2 regions of the Streptomyces sp. NPDC088923 genome follow, and region 2 is predicted to be linked to the other one. Evidence: predicted binding sites of a transcription regulator. Region 2 holds the regulator's gene; the other holds the start of a gene.
What was found. Region 2 encodes HrcA, which represses chaperone genes, less so after heat shock. Its sites were predicted from a motif close to TTNGCACTCNGNNNNNCNGAGTGCNAA; they were not measured.
Positions count from the first base shown of each region.

Region 1 (9,320 bases), 1.1 Mb from region 2:
CGCCCCCGGCCCGCTCAGCCTCCGAGTCCACCCCCAACTCCCCGCCCACTCCCAGCACTCGCCACCCACCCATGCCCCTAAGCCCACTCTCGCCCCCTCCCAAGCCCCCACCCCAGCCCCACTCCCCCGCCCCTCACCCCACCCCCGCAGCAGCCCTCAGCACACCCCGACACCCCACCCAGCCCCCCACCCGCTCCCCACCCACCCTCTCTCTCCGACCGCCCCCCCGCCCCATCCGGACCCCGCCCCTCCGCTCCCCTTCCAGTGGGCCCCCCGGTGCCGTAGCGTCTTGGTATGCGTATCACCGCCCCCCGTCTTTACGGCGGCCTCGCGGGGCTCGGGGTCCTCGTCGTGCTCGCGCTGCTCATGTGGCCGGTGGGCGGGAGCGGTTGCGGGAGTGTGCTGGGGACCGGGGAGTCCGGTGGGCCCACCGCGAGCGCGTGCAACGCGGATCATCACCGGCAGGCCAATCTGGCCCTCGGCTTCGCCGTGCCCACGCTCGTCCTGAGTGGCCTCTATCTCCGCGCCCAGCGCCGCCACTGAGACACACCCACGCGCGCCACGCCCGCCCCCGCCCCGGCCCCCGCGCGCCACACCACCCCGCACCACCTGGCTCCACGCGCACCCCACACGGACCCTGATCTCAACGCGCCCCAATCACCACACTTCCTCCCGCACCGCTCGCACCCCCATCCCCACACCGCGCCCACCCCCACCCCCACAAGGGGGGACTCACCATCCCCCGATGAGTGCGGCCTTCATCCCCCTCGCCCCACCGGGCACTCTCGATGACGTAAGCGAAAGCCCACGCGAACGTCTACGGAGCACCCCATGAGCGACCACCACGACAACCGCGACGCCGCCACCCCCACCGCGACGCCCGCCCCCGCCGCCACCCCCAAGATCACCCTCGTCACCGGCGCCAACCGCGGACTGGGCAAGGAGGCCGCCCTGCATCTCGCCGCGGCCGGGCAGGACCTCCTCCTAACCTACCGCTCGCACGCCGAGGAGATCGAGGCGGTGCTCGCCGCGGTGCGCGGGCTGGGGCGTACCGCCGTGGCCTTCCGGCTCGACACGACCGAGTTCGGCTCGTTCCCGGGCTTCGCCGCGGACGTGCGGGCCGCGCTGGCCGAGCACTGGGGGCGGGACACTTTCGACCACCTCTTCAACAACGCCGGTTCCGCCGCGATGGCGCCCGTCGCCGAGACGACGGCGGCGCAGCTCGACAGCATGTACGAGGTGCACTTCAAGGGTCCGTACCTGCTCACCCAGACGCTCCTTCCGCTGCTCGCCGACGGCGGCCGGGTGCTCAACGTCTCGACCGGGCTGACACGCTTCACGCAGTCGGACGCCGCGCCGTACGCCGCCATGAAGGGTGCCGTGGAGGTCTTCACGCGGTACCTCGCCAAGGAGCTGGGCCCGCGCGGCATCGCGGTCAACGCGATCGCCCCCGGTGCCACCGGAACCGACTTCGGCGGCGGCTACCTGCGTGACAGCGAGCAGGTACGGGAGGGCCTCGCGAGCGTCATCGCGATGGGTCACGTCGGCGACCCCGTCGACATCGGCGCGGCCGTCGCCTCGCTCCTCGCCGACGGCACCCGCTGGATCACCGGGCAGCGCATCGAGGCGAGCGGCGGCATGCTGCTGTGAGCCCCGGCCAGGACACGGCCGGAAGCGCCCCGTCGTACCCCGCCGCGCCGTGCCCGGCCCGCCTCACCCCACCCCGCTCCACCACTCCCCGCCCCAACGGCACGCCACCCCCGGGCGCACGCACCCCCGCCCGCCCGGCATCATCGACGCCAAGTCCGCCACCGCCACCAAGACCGTCACCGCCACCAGGACCAACACCAGCACCACCGCCACTGCCACCGCCACTGCCACTGCCACCGCCACCGCCACCGCCACCGCCACTCAGACGGTCACCACCAGCCCCACCGTCAGGGACACCCTTCAGGAGGACCGCCGTGGACCGGGCTCAGCTCGCCGACTTCCTGCGCACCCGACGGGCCGCGCTGCAACCCGAGGACGTCGGGCTGCCGCGCGGTCCGCGCCGCCGTACCGGTGGGCTGCGGCGCGAGGAGGTGGCGGCGTTGTGCGAGATGTCCGCCGACTACTACACGCGCATCGAGCAGGAGCGCGGTCCGCAGCCCTCGGAGCAGATGCTCGCCGCGATGGCGCGCGGGCTGCGCCTCACGCTCGCCGAACGCGACCACCTCTTCCTCCTCGCCGGCCACAACGCCCCCGCCCGCACGAGCCGCACGGACCACATCACACCGGGTCTCATGCGCATCCTCGACCGACTGGAGGACACCCCCGCGCAGGTCCTCTCGGGTGTCGGCGAGACGCTCAAGCAGACCCACGCGGCGACCGCGCTGCTCGGGGACCAGACCCTTTTCACCGGTCTGGAGCGCAGCATCACGTACCGCTGGTTCGCCGCGCCCGGCACCGTGCGGCCGCTCTACCCGGCGGAGGACCACACGCTGCGCGGGCGGTTCTTCGCCTCGGAGTTGCGCGCGGCGTACGCGCGGGAGGGGAAGGGCGGGCGCGCCGAGGAGATCGCCGAGGCGCTGCTCGCGCGCAGCGAGGAGTTCGCCGCGCTGTGGGCGGCGCACGAGGTGGGTCTGCCGCAGACCGAGACGAAGCGGGTGCGCCACCCGGATCTCGGGGCGCTCGACCTGTACTGCCAGGTGCTCATCGATCCCGCCCAGTGGCAGTCGCTCCTCGTCTACACCGCGACCCCCGGCACCGACAGCCACGAGAAGCTCCAGCTCCTCAACTCCCTCCCGGCCCGCGCCCCGGGTGCCTGAGCGGACGGCTCACCACTGCGCAGCACGCCCCACCTCACCGAGCACCCCCGCCTCACAGCACGCCCGTCTCCCGCGCCCGCAGCACCGTCGCGAGCCGGTCCGTCGTCCCGAACTTGCGGTAGAGGTGGGCGAGGTGGCGGTGGACGGTACGGGGGGAGATGCCGAGGCGCTGGGCGATGGCGCTCGCGGTGCGGGCCTCGGCGAGCAGGGCGAGGACGGTGATCTCGCGCGGGGTGAGGCCGAGTTGGGCGGCGCGTTCCTCCCGTACCTTCGCCGCTTCCGGGCCGCCGGGGGGCGTGCGCCAGGCGCGCAGGTGGCCGGCGTGTGCCTCGACGGCGGCGAGTACGGGCTGGGCCCGGCGGGCGTAGGCGAGGTGGGCGGGGGTGAAGGGGGTGCGGCCCGTGCGGTGCAGGAGACAGCCGTTGATGGCGCCGTTCTCGGGGCGCGGGAGCGGCAGGGCGAGGATGTCGGTGGAGCCGAGCGCGTCGCGCAGGCGTCCGGCGGGTGCGGCGTGGCGCCAGGCGTGGGCTCCGGCGGTGGTGCGGGCGGTGAGGGGTTCGAGGGGGTGGCCGGCGGTGTAGTGGTCGACGAAGGGGTAGCCGGCGCGGATCACGTCGAGCTGGTCGGGGCCGAGGAGGTGGTGGGCCGGGCCCTCGGGGGTCCACAGCCGGACGGTGCCCTCGCCCGGGTTCCATTCCCCGGCCTTGCGGACGGCGAGGTCGGCGTCGAGCGCGTCGAGCAGTTCGGTGAAGGCGAGGGCCCACAGCTGTTCGGGGCGGGTCTCGTGGAGTGCCGCGACGGCGAGTTCGAGCAGCCGGGCGAGCGCGACGGGGTCCGCGTCCGCTCCGTCCACCGTGCCGTCCTCTTCCTGGAGTACGAGAAGTCCGTGAGGCTGTCGGGCCGCGCGGCCCGCGACGTTCGCCGTGACCGCCTCTATGAGTACAAGTACTCATACCCTGCCGGGCCCGTTCACGGCATCCTGTCCCGGTGACGACCGTCCGGAACGGGGCGGTGGTACGGGGGCGGCCCGCGCCGGATTCGGGGGAAGCGACGCGGGCCGCACCCGGCACGGCCGTCGCTCCCCGGGGGAACGCGGACGGTCGGCCACACGAAGAAGCGGCACCTCCTGGACCGGGAGGTGCCGCTTTCACGTGTACGGGGCGCAGGAACGGCGCCCGCCCGACGCGGTACGGGCACGAGCCGCCCGCGCCGTACGCGCGCGGGCCCCCACCCCGCCCCGCAGGGAACCCGTACCCGCCTCGCCCAGCAAGCCCCCCACACGCAACCGGGGCCCGCACGTCCGCAGACGTACGGGCCCCGGGGAACCCTCATCCGAGCCCGGCCGTGCGGCCGGGGGCCGGATCAGAAGTCCATGTCACCGCCCGGCATGCCGCCCGGGGCGGCCGGGGCGGCCTTCTCCGGCTTGTCGGCGATGACGGCCTCGGTGGTGAGGAAGAGCGCGGCGATGGAGGCCGCGTTCTGGAGGGCGGAGCGCGTGACCTTGGCCGGGTCGAGGATGCCCTCGGCGATCATGTTCACGTACTCGCCGGTCGCGGCGTTGAGGCCGTAGCCGACCTCAAGGTTGCGGACCTTCTCCACCACGACGCCGCCTTCGAGGCCGGCGTTGACGGCGATCTGCTTGAGCGGGGCCTCCAGGGCGGTGCGCACGGCGGCAGCGCCGGTCGCCTCGTCGCCTTCGAGCTCCAGCTTGTCGAAGACCGCGGAGGCCTGGAGCAGGGCCACGCCGCCGCCGGCGACGATGCCCTCCTCGACAGCCGCCTTGGCGTTGCGCACGGCGTCCTCGATGCGGTGCTTGCGCTCCTTGAGCTCGACCTCGGTCGCGGCACCGGCCTTGATGACGGCGACGCCACCGGCGAGCTTCGCCAGGCGCTCCTGGAGCTTCTCTCGGTCGTAGTCCGAGTCGCTGTTCTCGATCTCGGCGCGGATCTGGTTGACGCGGCCCGCGACCTGCTCGCTGTCGCCGGCGCCGTCCACGATGGTCGTCTCGTCCTTGGTGATGACGACCTTGCGGGCGCGGCCGAGCAGCTCGATGCCGGCGTTCTCCAGCTTGAGGCCGACCTCCTCGGAGATGACCTGGCCACCGGTGAGGATGGCGATGTCGCCGAGCATGGCCTTGCGGCGGTCGCCGAAGCCGGGGGCCTTGACCGCGACGGACTTGAAGGTGCCGCGGATCTTGTTGACGACCAGGGTGGAGAGCGCCTCGCCCTCGACGTCCTCGGCGATGATCAGCAGCGGCTTGCCGGACTGCATGACCTTCTCCAGCAGCGGAAGGAGGTCCTTCACGTTGCTGATCTTGGAGTTCGCGATGAGGATGTACGGGTCGTCGAGCGACGACTCCATGCGCTCCATGTCGGTGGCGAAGTACGCCGAGATGTAGCCCTTGTCGAAGCGCATACCCTCGGTGAGTTCCAGCTCCAGACCGAAGGTCTGGGACTCCTCGACGGTGATGACGCCTTCCTTGCCCACCTTGTCCATGGCCTCGGCGATGAGCTCGCCGATCTGGGTGTCGGCGGCGGAGATGGAGGCGGTGGAGGCGATCTGCTCCTTGGTCTCCACGTCCTTGGCCTGCTCCAGGAGCGCGCCCGAGACGGCCTCGACGGCCTGCTCGATGCCGCGCTTCAGGGCCATCGGGTTGGCGCCGGCGGCCACGTTGCGCAGGCCCTCGCGGACCAGGGCCTGGGCCAGGACGGTCGCGGTCGTCGTGCCGTCACCGGCGACGTCGTCCGTCTTCTTCGCGACCTCCTTGACCAGCTCGGCGCCGATCTTCTCGTACGGGTCCTCCAGCTCGATCTCCTTGGCGATGGAGACACCATCGTTGGTGATCGTGGGGGCGCCCCACTTCTTCTCCAGGACGACGTTGCGGCCCTTGGGACCGAGGGTCACCTTGACGGCGTCGGCGAGCTGGTTCATACCGCGCTCAAGGCCGCGCCGCGCCTCCTCGTCGAACGCGATGATCTTGGCCATGTGAAGTGGTCCTCCCAGGACACGGGGTGGGCTGAGGGACCGTGTGGCGCCCGCGACGGACGGCCTGGGACCCGCGCCGAATTCCTTGCCACGGCGGGGCCGCCGGGCCTCACCGACCCGGTCTCTCTGTCACTCTCACCATCAGAGTGCTAACGCTAATGATTAGCACTCTGCCCCATCGAGTGCAAGCCACTTGAGTGCGCCTTACCCGACCCGGGGCCGACCCATGCCACCCGTGCGTGTAAGCGCGCGGGCGCGGCGGCCCCGGACGCCGGCCCGTCCGGGGCCGCCGCGCCCGCCGCGCGTACGCGCACACGCGGCGAGGGCCCGCCCCCGCTCTCCGGGTGCGGGCCCTCGCCCGTGCTCGTCATGTCGTGTCGTACGCGGCCGCGGGGCCCCGTACCGGTCGGAGCGCTGTTCAGGCGGCAGCGCGGACCATGTCCGCCTGCGGGCCCTTCTGGCCCTGCGAGATCTCGAACTCGACCCGCTGACCCTCCTCCAGGGTGCGGTAACCGTCCATCTGGATCGCGCTGTAGTGGACGAATACATCCGCACCACCGTCGACCGCGATGAAGCCGTAGCCCTTCTCCGCGTTGAACCACTTGACGGTGCCCTGAGCCATGCCTAACTCCCCTATTACTGGCCCTTGCACAGGAACGCACTTCGCGCACCCGGGTCAGACCTCACCCCCGCGGGAATCTTGGGGGGCGTGCGCCGGAACGCGTCGACCGCCGCTGAATGTATCTGCCCAACTGCCGTCCGCAACAGGTCAGTCGGACGAGAAATCGGCTCGGCCCGCATCCTGACATGGCCGGAGAATTCACGGGAGTTCAGGACACGTCGGGCCCGGCAAAAGGAACGCAAAGCCGCAAATGGGCGGCACGGAAAGCGGAATTGATTCCCAGGTTTCCGACAGGTGCGCGTGCGGCGTCGGGGATTCCTGGAGCCGCCGTGAAGAAAGGGGCGAAGCAATACCCCGACTCTACTCCTGCGAATCCCATGGAATTGCCCCCTCCGCTTGTGGTGCGGAGGGGGCAGGGGTGAAGCGAGGGGTACGGGCGAGGCGGGGACCGTCCGGCGCGGGGCTCAGCAGCCGCCGGCGACCGCCGGGATGATCGAGATGCCCGTGCCGTCCGGGGTGGCGGTGTCGAGGCCCTGCTCGAAGCGGATGTCGTCGTCGTTGACGTAGAGGTTGACGAAGCGGCGGAGCTTGCCGTCGTCGTCGAGGACGCGGGCAGAGATGCCGGTGTGGTTGCGCTCCAGGTCGGCGAGGACCTCGGCGACGGTCGCGCCCTCGGCGGGGACCTCGGCCTGGCCGCCGGTGTAGGTGCGCAGGATGGTCGGGATACGAACGGAAACGCTCATGGCGTGGCCTTTCTCGGGCAGCGCGGAAAGTTGGGGGGACGGGCTCGGCCGGGGCTCAGCGGAGCCCGGCCGGGCTCAGCCCGCGAGACCGGCGGCGCGGAAGGCGTCCAGGTCGGGGCGGATGGTCGCGGTGGGCCCGGTGGTCGGGGCGACCGCGTCCAGGGTCTTGAGGCCGTCGCCGGTGTTGAGGACGACGGTGGTCAGGGCGGGGTCGAGCTGCCCGTTCTCGATGAGCTTGCGCGTGACACCGACCGTGACGCCGCCCGCCGTCTCGGCGAAGATGCCCTCGGTGCGCGCGAGGAGCTTGATCGCGTCCACGACCTGCTCGTCGTCCACGTCCTCGACGGCGCCGCCCGTGCGGCGGGCGATGTCGAGCACGTAGGGGCCGTCGGCCGGGTTGCCGATCGCGAGGGACTTCGCGATCGTCTTCGGCTTCTGCGGGCGTACGACGTCGTGCCCGGCCTTGTACGCGGTCGAGACCGGCGAGCAGCCCTCGGCCTGCGCGCCGAAGATCCGGTACGGCTTGTCCGCGACGAGACCGAGCCTGATCAGTTCCTTCAGACCCTTGTCGATCTTCGTCAGCTGCGAGCCGGAGGCGACCGGGATGACGATCTGGTCGGGGATCTCCCAGCCGAGCTGTTCACAGATCTCGTACGCCAGCGTCTTCGAGCCCTCGCCGTAGTACGGGCGCAGGTTGACGTTGACGAAGCCCCAGCCCTCGCCGAGCGGGTCGCCGATCAGCTCGGAGCAGAAGCGGTTCACGTCGTCGTACGTGCCCTCGATGCCGACGAGCTCGCCGCCGTAGACCGCGGCCATGACGACCTTGCCCTGCTCCAGGTCGTGCGGGATGAAGACGCAGGAGCGGAAGCCGGCGCGGGCGGCGGCGGCGCCGACGGCCCCCGCGAGGTTGCCCGTCGAGGAGCAGGACAGGGTCGTGAAGCCGAAGGCGCGCGCGGCCTCGACGGCGATCGCGACGACGCGGTCCTTGAAGGAGTGCGTGGGGTTCCCGGAGTCGTCCTTGACGTAGAGGCCGCCGGTGACGCCGAGTTCCTTCGCGAGCCGGTCCGCCTTCACGAGTTGCGTGAGTCCGGGGTTGGTGTTGGGGTGGCTCGCCACGTCGGCGGGCACGGGCAGCAACGGTGCGTAACGCCAGATGTTCTTGGGGCCGGCCTCGATCGCGCGGCGCAGTTCCTCGACGTCGCCGGACGGCAGCTCGTAGGCGACCTCAAGGGGGCCGAAGCAGCTTTCGCAGGCGAAGACCGGGCCGAGCGGGAAGCGCTCGCCGCACTCGCGACAGGAGAGCGCGACGGCGGGGCCGAGGTCGACGGCGGAGGTGGTGTTCTGCGGGGTTTCGGCGGCTTGCACAGCCATGGGGAGGCCCTTTCTCCTCATCTTCCCCGCGGCGCATCTCGCCGCGAGACGGAATTGGCACCTTCCCGAGCCAGGGCCTTCGGTGGCGGTATCGGTGAACCGCGCGGAGACTGGCTGGAGGGTTGCCGGGGCTTCAACGGGCCGTATCCCTCTGCCCCTCTGGATGAGCGTTGTGGCACCCGGGCTTCGGGCCCGGGGCGTTTGTGACACAAGGTGACAGCGCACCCCGACATGGGATGGTCACCCGCGTTGTTCAAGACTGTAACCGAAGCCCTGGATCGTGGAGCGAGCCGTCCGCACGCCGAGATGAAGATCTCATCGGCGCCCTCCGCAAGGGGCGGCAGTCGAAGGGCCTCGCACCGGGTCCGTACGCACGAGGGGACAGACGCCGTGATCGAAGAGGTGGAACGCTGGCTGGAGCATCGCTCCTGGACCGCGAACGACTGGCCCGTGGAACGGCTCGCCGCGCTCAAACGCGCCACGGGGGCCTCGGTGGCCGTCGTCCTTCCGGCACTGAACGAGGAGGCGACCGTCGGCGCGATCGTCGACGTCATCCGGCGTGAACTCGTCGAAGCCGTCCCTCTCGTCGACGAACTCGTCGTCCTCGACTCGGGCTCCACGGACCGCACCGCCGAGGTCGCGCGCGCGGCCGGGGCGCGGGTCGTGCACCGGGACGCGGTGCTGCCGCGGCTGCCCGCCGTGCCGGGCAAGGGCGAGGTGCTGTGGCGCTCGCTGCTCGCGACCGACAGTGAGCTGATCTGTTTCGTCGACGCGGACCTCAAGGACTTCCGG
Region 1 is NZ_JBIVIO010000001.1:567,737-577,056, reverse strand. Features, by position in the region: gene ACIP4O_RS02795 (hypothetical protein) at 295-543, shown strand; gene ACIP4O_RS02790 (SDR family NAD(P)-dependent oxidoreductase) at 832-1,650, shown strand; gene ACIP4O_RS02785 (helix-turn-helix transcriptional regulator) at 1,965-2,807, shown strand; gene ACIP4O_RS02780 (response regulator transcription factor) at 2,860-3,660, opposite strand; gene groL (chaperonin GroEL) at 4,170-5,792, opposite strand; gene ACIP4O_RS02770 (cold-shock protein) at 6,211-6,414, opposite strand; gene ACIP4O_RS02765 (MoaD/ThiS family protein) at 6,879-7,157, opposite strand; gene thrC (threonine synthase) at 7,233-8,528, opposite strand; SAM riboswitch class I at 8,543-8,698, opposite strand; gene ACIP4O_RS02755 (glucosyl-3-phosphoglycerate synthase) at 8,919-9,320, shown strand, end outside.
Region 1: the regulator HrcA is predicted to act here: its motif matches at 5,955-5,981, upstream of groL (chaperonin GroEL).

Region 2 (9,320 bases):
GCGGAAGGGCCCCGAGCGGTGCCCCGTACCGCTCGCTCTCCCCGGCCAGCCCGTCCGCGTACGCGTCGACGGTATCGGCGTCCGCCTCCGGCTGCGGCAGGAAGAGGTTGACGCCGAAGGGCCGCCCGGTCAGCTCGCGGGTGCGCCGCGCCTCGTCCCGTACCGCCTCGGCACTCTTGTACCCCCCGGCGAGAAACCCGAGCCCCCCGGCCTCCGACACGGCGGCGACCAGCTCAGGACAGGAGGCACCACCGGCCATCGGAGCCTGCACAACAGGATGGCGCAACAACTCGCCGAACACAGAGGACATCCCAAAATCGTCCCACGAGCCGCACCAGTGGCGCTCACGGGACCCGTATCCCAAGCCCCTCCGGCGTTTGAGGAGCGGGGTCCGGGGCGGAGCCCCGAAACGGGGTCCGGGGCGGAGCCCCGAGAGGCCCGCCCCGGACCGCGGCGACTACCGCCCCGCCCGCCTGTGGAACATTCAGCTCCGCCCGTTGAACGCGTCCTTGAGCCGCGAGAAGAGCCCCTGCTGCCCCGGCTGGAACTGCCCCGTGGGCCGCTCCTCGTTCCTGAGCTTGGCCAGCTCCCGCAGCAACCGCTCCTGGTCCGCGTCGAGCTTCCCCGGCGTCTGCACTTCGACGTGCACGATGAGGTCACCGCGCCCGCCCCCGCGCAGATGCGTGACCCCGCGCCCGTGCAGCGGCACGGACTGGCCCGACTGCGTACCCGGCCTGATGTCGACGTCCTCGGTCCCGTCGAGCGTGTCGAGCGGCACCTTCGTGCCGAGCGCGGCGGCCGTCATCGGGATCGTCACCGTGCAGTGCAGGTCGTCGCCGCGCCGCTGGAAGACGGAGTGGGCCGTCTCGTGGATCTCGACGTAGAGGTCACCGGCGGGGCCGCCGCCCGGGCCGACCTCGCCCTCACCCGCGAGCTGGATACGCGTGCCGTTGTCGACCCCGGCCGGGATCTTCACGGTGAGCGTGCGCCGCGAGCGGATACGGCCGTCACCGGCGCACTCGGGGCACGGGTTCGGCACGATCGTGCCGAAGCCCTGGCACTGCGGGCAGGGCCGCGAGGTCATGACCTGGCCCAGGAAGGACCGCGTCACCTGCGAGACCTCACCGCGTCCGCGACACATGTCGCAGGTCTGCGCCGAGGTACCCGGAGCCGCGCCCTCGCCGTTGCAGGTCGAGCAGATGATCGCGGTGTCGACCTGGATTTCCTTGGTGGTGCCGAAGGCCGCCTCGTTGAGGTCGATCTCCAGCCGGATCATGGCGTCCTGGCCCCGGCGGGTCCGCGAGCGCGGGCCGCGCTGCTGGGACGTACCGAAGAACGCGTCCATGATGTCCGAGAAGTTCCCGAAGCCCGCGCCGCCGAAGCCACCACCGGCCGCGCCCGCGCCGCCGGCCTGCGAGAGCGGGTCGCCGCCGAGGTCGTAGACCTGCTTCTTCTGCGGGTCCGAGAGCACCTCGTAGGCGGCGTTGATCTCCTTGAACCGCTCCTGGGTCTTCGGGTCGGGGTTGACGTCAGGGTGGAGTTCCCTGGCCAGCCGACGGAAGGCCTTCTTGATCTCGTCCGGGGAGGCGTCGCGGCGCACGCCGAGTACGGCGTAGTAGTCCGTGGCCACTTACGACTCCGCCAGGATCTGTCCGACGTAACGAGCCACTGCGCGTACCGCTCCCATCGTTCCGGGGTAGTCCATGCGGGTCGGTCCGACCACGCCGAGCTTGGCGACTGCCTCGCCGCCCGAACCGTAACCGACCGACACCACCGAGGTGGAGTTGAGCCCCTCGTAGGCGTTCTCATGACCGATCCGGACCGCCATCCGCGGGTCGGTGACCTCGCCGAGCAGCCGCAGGAGCACCACCTGCTCCTCCAGCGCCTCGAGCACCGGCCGGATCATGAGGGGGAAGTCCTGCCCGTAGCGCGCGAGGTTCGCCGTGCCGCCGATCATGAGCCGTTCCTCGGTCTCCTCGACGACCGTTTCGAGCAGCGTGGACAGGACGACGGCGACCGTGCCGCGGTCCTCCTGCTCGAAGGAGTCGGGCAGATCCTGGACGAGCTGGGGCACGTCGGCGAAGCGACGGCCCGAGATCCGGCTGTTGAGCCGGGCCCGCAGATCGGCCACGGAGGTCTCGCCGAACGGCGCCGGGCAGTCGATCATCCGCTGCTCGACGCGGCCCGTGTCGGTGATCAGCACGAGCATGACGCGCGCGGGGCTCATCGAGAGCAGCTCGACGTGCCGCACGGTGGAGCGCGTCAGCGAGGGGTACTGCACGACGGCGACCTGCCGCGTGAGCTGCGCGAGCAGCCGCACGGTCCGGCCCACGACGTCGTCGAGATCCACCGCGCTGTCCAGGAAACTCTGGATGGCGCGGCGCTCCGGCGCGGTCATCGGCTTGATGTCGGCGAGCTTGTCGACGAAGAGGCGGTAGCCCTTGTCGGTCGGGATACGGCCCGCGCTGGTGTGCGGCTGGGCGATGAACCCCTCGTCCTCCAGGGCCGCCATGTCGTTGCGCACGGTGGCCGGAGAGACGCCGAGACTGTGCCGCTCGGTGAGCGCCTTGGAGCCGACGGGCTCCTCGGTGCCGACGTAGTCCTGGACGATGGCGCGCAGGACTTCGAGTCTGCGTTCGCTGAGCACGCCGCCACCTCCCTGGCCTCCGGCCGGAGCCTCCGGTCCGGGCCTGGCACTCGCCCTGTCTGAGTGCCAGAACTTCCCCGGCCAGTGTACGGCCGTACGGTGGGCCCCGGGCAAGGCCGGGCAGCGCTTTATGGCACTTCACCGGCGGCCCGCCGACCTCGCGCCGGGCTCGTACCGGGGTGAGGGGGACGGAACGGGGCAGGGTGTCGGGAGGGACGGCCGGGACGGGGCGGGGACGGCGGGCGCACAGCGGCCGGTCGTCTCGCACCGCCACCGACGAGCGGGGAGCGCGATGGACTTGACCGAACTGCCGGAGTGGGAGCGCCCGGCGCCGGGTGTGGCGCGGCTGCGCCTGCCCGGCTGGGACTGCACGGCGGGGCTCGTACGGGGCGAGAGGGCGGCGCTCCTCGTGGACCCGGGCGCGGGCCTCGCGCAGGGCGAGGCGGCGCGGCGGGCGGCGGAACGCCTCCTCGGGGACGGCGCGCACGTGACGCATCTCGCACTCACGCACCCGCACTTCGACCACGTCCTCGGCGCGCCCGCCTTCGCGGTCCCGGTGTACGCGGCGGCGGGCGCCGAGTCGCTCCTCGGTACGGAGTCCGGCCGCGCCGGTCTGTGCGAGGACGCGGTACGGCACGGGCTCGACACCGCGGAGGCGAGGCGGTCCGCGGCCCTGCTGCGAGGCCCGGACCAGCCGGTGAGCGGCGAGTCGGCGCTCGACCTCGGCGGCGGGCGGCGCGTGCTGCTCGCCGACGTGGGGCCCGGGCACTCGGGCCATGACCTCGCGCTCGTGGTGCCGGGCGAGCGGACGGTGGTCTTCTGTGGGGATCTCGTGGAGGAATCGGGCGAGCCGCAGGCGGGGAGCGACGCCGTCCCGGCGCGGTGGCCCGAGGCTCTGGACCGGCTGCTCGCGCTGGGCGGTGACGAGGCGGTGTACGTGCCGGGGCACGGCGCGCTCGTGGACGCGGCGTTCGTACGGCGTCAGCGGGACGCGCTCGCGCGGCGGTTCGGGGTGTCGTGAGAGGGCCCGGGCGCGGGGTGGTGCGAGCTGGACCGGGCGCGGGGTGGCGGCGCGTCGTGAGCGGGCGGGTGTCGGCATGTCCGGGGCGGCGCGACGGGCCCCCACGGCGTGTCGTGGTCGCCCGGACGGCCGTATGTTCCTATCGTCCTGGGAATGCGCGCGTACTCCCCCGATCTCACCCCGCCTTGGAAGAAGCGGCGGGCCGTCCCTCAGGTGCCGCTGGAGCGGGACCTCGTCGTGGAGGAGGTGACGAGTGGTTTCTGCGGCGCGGTGACCGGGTGGGAGAAATCGGCGCAGGGACTCGTCGTGTCGCTGGAGGACCGTTTCGGCAAGACACGGGTCTTCCCGCTCACGGAGGGCGGTTTCCTCCTGGAAGGTCACGCGGTCACCCTCGTACGACCCGCCGCCGCGACCCCGGCGGCCCCCTCCCGCACCGCCTCCGGCTCTGTCGCGGTTCCCGGCGCGCGGGCGCGCGTGGCGCGAGCGGGGCGGATCTACGTGGAGGGGCGGCACGACGCGGAACTGGTGGAACGGGTATGGGGTGACGACCTGCGGATCGAGGGGGTCGTGGTCGAGTACCTGGAGGGTGTCGACGATCTCCCCTCGATCGTCGAGGAGTTCGCGCCGGGCCCCGACGCGCGGCTCGGGGTCCTGGTCGACCACCTGGTGCCGGGCTCGAAGGAGGCGCGCATCGCGGCGGGGGTCGCGAGCCCGCACGCGCTGGTCGTGGGGCACCCGTACATCGACATCTGGGAGGCGGTGAAACCGTCCTCGGTCGGTATCGCGGCCTGGCCCCGCGTCCCGCGCGGGCAGGACTGGAAGACGGGCATCTGCCGCGCCCTCGGCTGGCCGGAGAACACGGGCGCGGCCTGGCAGCTCATCCTCTCCCACGTCCATTCGTACAAGGACCTGGAACCGGAACTGCTCGGCCGCGTGGAGGAACTGATCGACTTCGTGACGGTTCCCGACCAGACCTGACCGTTCCTCAGGGCCGTCGGTGCAGTCGTACGGGCGGCAGCGTCCCGAACTCCGCGGTCGCGATCTCCACGTCCCCGAGCGCGGCGAGCGGCACGGTCTGCCCGAACTCCCGCGCCCGCTCGACCTCGTAGTCGGCCTTGTCTCCCTCCCCGGAGAGCTCGGTGAGGAGGAGGCAGCGGGCGGCCGTGGGGTCGATGATCAGGTAGGCGGGGATCTTGGCGGCGGCGTAGAGCGAGCGCTTGACGCCGTAGTCGCGATCGACGCTGGTCCGGGAGACGACCTCGACGACGAGTTCCACCGCGGAGGCGGGCAGCGCGAGACCGTCATGGTCCGTGAAGTCCCCGGCGTGGACGAGGACGTCGGGGCGTGGCGCGCTGTCCGTGCACCCGGCCGGACGGATGAGCTGCCGGCCCAGCCGTCGCCACGGCGGACGCGGGACCTGGTCCGTCACGGACTCGACGATCCCGTTGTGCACGAGGTCCTCACCGCCGGTCCACACGATCTCGCCCGCGAGGAGTTCGCCCCGGTACCCCTCCGGCGCCTCCGTCGCGGCGAAGAGGTCGTACGGGCTGCGCAAGAGCATCGTTCCTCCGGTCGTCTCGGCCGTCCCGCGCGGTCACAGGCAGGGTGGCAGCTTCGGAGGGGCCGATCCGCCCTGTTCACCACCGCCCACCCGTACGAGGAACTGCGCACCGGGCGTTGACCTTCCCCTCAGGGCAGACCCCAGCCTGCCCCCAACCCAGGGGCGATCCATCGCCCCAGAAGGAGGAACACCGTATGAAAGCGCTCGTGCTCGACATAGGCGGCGTCCTTGAGTTCACACCCGAGACGGGGTGGGTGGCGCGCTGGGAGGAGCGGCTCGGGCTGGCGCCCGGAACTGTCGAGGCGCGGATGGCGGACGTGTGGGAGGCGGGGTCGGTCGGACGGATGGATGAGGCGGCGGTACGGGAGCAGGTGGCCGCGCGGCTCGGGCTCGACGCTGCCGGGGCCGGCTCCTTCATGGCCGACCTGTGGACGGAGTACGTCGGGACCCCGAACACCGAGCTGATCGACTTCGTCCGGGGGCTGCGCGGCCGCTGCCGCCTCGGCATCCTCAGCAACAGCTTCGTCGGGGCGCGCGAACGCGAAGCCGCCCTGTACGGCTTCGACACCCTGGTCGAGCACCTCTCGTACTCGCACGAGACCGGCCTCAACAAGCCCGATCCGCGCGCCTACACGGCCGTGTGCGAGGCCCTCGGGGTACGGCCCCGGGACTGCCTCTTCGTCGACGACGCCCCGCCGAACATCGCGGCGGCGGAGGCAGCCGGAATGAGTGCACACTTGTTCACCGAGAACCCTGGGACGCTCGCCCGCATCCGCGCACATGTGTACACCGAAAGCCCCGCAGGCTGAGGGCGTCCAGCGCACACCCGTACACCGGCCCCCGCCCCGTCAGTCCACGAGGTCCCGCACCACCGCGTCGGCGAGCAGCCGCCCCCGCAGCGTGAGAACGGCCGCCCCCTTCGCGTAAGCCCCGGGATCGAGAAGTCCGTCGTCGAGATGACGCGCGGCGGCCTCACGACCTGCCGGGAGGAGGAGGTCGAGGGGGCAGCCCTCGCTCAGTCGCAGCTCCAGGAGGACGCGCTCGACGCGGCGGTCCTCCTCGCTGAGGAGTTCGCGGCCCGCGCCGGGCGAGCGGCCCTCGGCGAGCGCGGCGGCGTAGGCGCCGGGGTGCTTCACGTTCCACCAGCGGACGCCCCCGACGTGGCTGTGCGCCCCCGGCCCCGCGCCCCACCAGTCGGCGCCGCGCCAGTACAGCTCGTTGTGCAGGCAGCGCGCGGGCTCGCTGGTCGCCCAGTTGGAGACCTCGTACCAGCTGAAACCGGCCTTGGCGAGGAGTTCGTCGGCGATGAGGTAGCGGTCGGCGTGCTCGTCGTCGTCGGTCATCGGGATCTCGCCGCGCCGGATGCGGCGGGCGAGGCCGGTGCCTTCCTCGACGATGAGGGCGTACGCGGAGACGTGGTCGGGTCCCGCGCCGATCGCCGCCTCGAGCGAGGCGCGCCAGTCCGCGTCGCTCTCGCCCGGCGTGCCGTAGATGAGGTCGAGATTGACGTGCTCGAATCCGGCCGCGCGCGCCTCGGCGACGCAGGCCTCGGGTCGGCCGGGGGTGTGGTTGCGGTCGAGGACGCGCAGCACGTGCGGCTTGGCGCTCTGCATCCCGAAGGAGATCCGGTTGAAACCGCCCTCACGGAGGGTTTCGAGGTACGCGGGGTCGACGGATTCCGGGTTCGCCTCGGTCGTCACCTCGGCGTCGGGCGCGAGGCCGAATTCGTCCCGTACGGCGGCGAGCATCCGTACGAGGTCGGCGGCGGGCAGCAGCGTGGGCGTACCGCCGCCGAAGAAGACGGTGCGGGCCGGGCGGGGGTCCTCGCCGAGCACCTCGCGCGCGAGGCGGATCTCCTGGGCGAGGGTGTCGGCGTAGTTGTCGCGCGAGGCGAGCACGCCGCCCGTACCGCGCAGTTCGGTCGCCGTGTACGTGTTGAAGTCGCAGTACCCGCAGCGGCTGGCGCAGTAGGGGACGTGCAGGTAGAAGCCGAGCGGGCGCCCGGTGGCCCCGTCCAGGGCCTGCGCCGGAAGCGCCCCGTTCTCGGGCACGGGCTCACCGTCGGGAAGTGCGGAAGGCATGGGGTCCATTGTCCCAGGCCCGACGCGGTCACCGAGCGTGAGGCCCTAGGCAGCCCACTCGCCGGGCCCCTCGCCGCGCCACTCGATGAATCCCTCATCGGCGGCGACAGCCCCTTCGGCGTCCTCCAGCCCCGCTCGCCGCAGGAATTCCACGAGGTCGCCCATTCCGTACGCCACCCCCAGCACCTCCCCGTCCACCTGCACCCGTCGCCCTCCGTCACTCCCGGGAGGATGAACGACAACGGGCGCGGAGGATGAGTTCATACGACGATCATGCAGCGAACCGACCCCTCCCGCACACCCACCACGACCTCGGCCAGAACATCCACCCCGCACCCCCGCATCCGTCCCTACCGCCAACCCGCACCCCTACGCCCCCTCGCGCACCACATCCAAGCCTCTCCGGCGTTTGAGGAGCGGGGCGTGGGGCAGAGCCCCACAAAGGCCCCGCCCCCACGAAAGGGAGCCCCCTCGGCAGAGAGGGCGCTCCGCCCCTCCGTCACGCCTCGCGAGCCCCCGCGTACATCTCGTCCAGCAGATACCCGTACTCCCGCTCCACCACCGGCCGCTTGATCTTGAGGCTCGGCGTCAGCTCCCCGTGCTCGATGTCGAGGTCTCTCGGCAGGAGCCGGAACTTCTTCACGGTCTCCCAGCGCTGGAGCCCCTCGTTCAGCTCGCGCACGTACCCGTCGACCATCTCGACGGTCTTCGCGTCGGCCACGATCTCCTCGTACGGCTTGCCGTCGAGCCCGTTGTCCTTCGCCCAGGCGAGCAGCGCCTCCTCGTCGAGCGAGATGAGCGCGGAGCAGAAGTTGCGGTCTCCGCCGTGGACCAGGATGTTCGACACGTAGGGACAGATCGCCTTGAACTGGCCCTCGACCTCGGCCGGGGCGATGTACTTGCCGCCGGAGGTCTTGATGATGTCCTTCTTGCGGTCGGTGATCCGCAGATAGCCGTCCACCGACAGTTCGCCGATGTCGCCTGTGTGGAACCAGCCGTCCGGCTCCAGGACCTCGGCGGTCTTCTCCGGCAGCCCGTGGTAGCCGGCCATGATGCCGGGGCCGCGCAGCAGGATCTCGCCGTCCTCGGCGATGCGCACCTCGGTGCCGGGCAGCGGCTTGCCGACCGTACCGGTGCGGTACGCCTCCCCCGGGTTCACGAACGAGGCCGCGCTCGACTCCGTGAGCCCGTACCCCTCCAGGATGTGCACCCCGGCCCCCGCGAAGAAGAAGCCGATCTCGGGGGCGAGCGCGGCGGAGCCGGAGATCGCGGCGCGCAGCCTGCCGCCCATCGCCTCGCGGATCTTGCCGTAGACGAGCCGGTCGGCGACGGCGTGCTTCGCGCGCAGGCCGAACGGGACGGTCGCGGTCCCGGTGCGGCGGAAGTTGTCCTGCGAGGTCTTCGCGTACTCGCGGGCGATCCCGGCGGCCCACTGGAAGATCTTGAACTTGGCGTCGCCGCCCTCGCGCGCCTTCGCCGCGACGCCGTTGTAGACCTTCTCGAAGATGCGGGGCACGGCGGCCATGTAGGTGGGCCGGACCACGGGCAGGTTCAGGATGATCTGGTCCACGCGGCCGTCGACCGCGGTGACGTGCCCGACCTCGATGTGCCCGGAGGTGAGCACCTTGCCGAAGACGTGGGCGAGCGGCAGCCACAGGTACTGGACGTCCTCCTCCAGGACCATCCCCGTCGCCTTGATCGCTTTGGCCATGTAGGACCACGCCTCGTGCGGCAGGCGTACGCCCTTGGGGCGGCCCGTCGTGCCGGAGGTGTAGATCAGCGTCGCGAGCTGGTCCTTCGTGATCGCCTCGATACGCTCCTTGATCGCCTCCGGGTGCGTGGCCAGGTACTCCTGACCGCGCTTCTCCAGGTCGGCGAGGGTGAGCAGCCAGCCGTCCGGGTCCGCGGCGTCCGGGGTGACGCCCTCGGCGTCGAGAACGACGACGTGGTGCAGTTCGGGAAGCTCCGCGCGGTTCTCGCGCACCTTCGCGAGCTGCGTCGCGTCCTCCG
Region 2 is NZ_JBIVIO010000001.1:1,686,978-1,696,297, reverse strand. Features, by position in the region: gene ACIP4O_RS07700 (nitronate monooxygenase) at 1-310, opposite strand, end outside; gene dnaJ (molecular chaperone DnaJ) at 485-1,630, opposite strand; gene hrcA (heat-inducible transcriptional repressor HrcA) at 1,631-2,647, opposite strand; gene ACIP4O_RS07685 (MBL fold metallo-hydrolase) at 2,940-3,668, shown strand; gene ACIP4O_RS07680 (DUF3097 domain-containing protein) at 3,822-4,646, shown strand; gene ACIP4O_RS07675 (Uma2 family endonuclease) at 4,654-5,229, opposite strand; gene ACIP4O_RS07670 (HAD family hydrolase) at 5,424-6,038, shown strand; gene hemW (radical SAM family heme chaperone HemW) at 6,078-7,310, opposite strand; gene ACIP4O_RS07660 (hypothetical protein) at 7,356-7,514, opposite strand; gene ACIP4O_RS07655 (long-chain fatty acid--CoA ligase) at 7,810-9,320, opposite strand, start outside.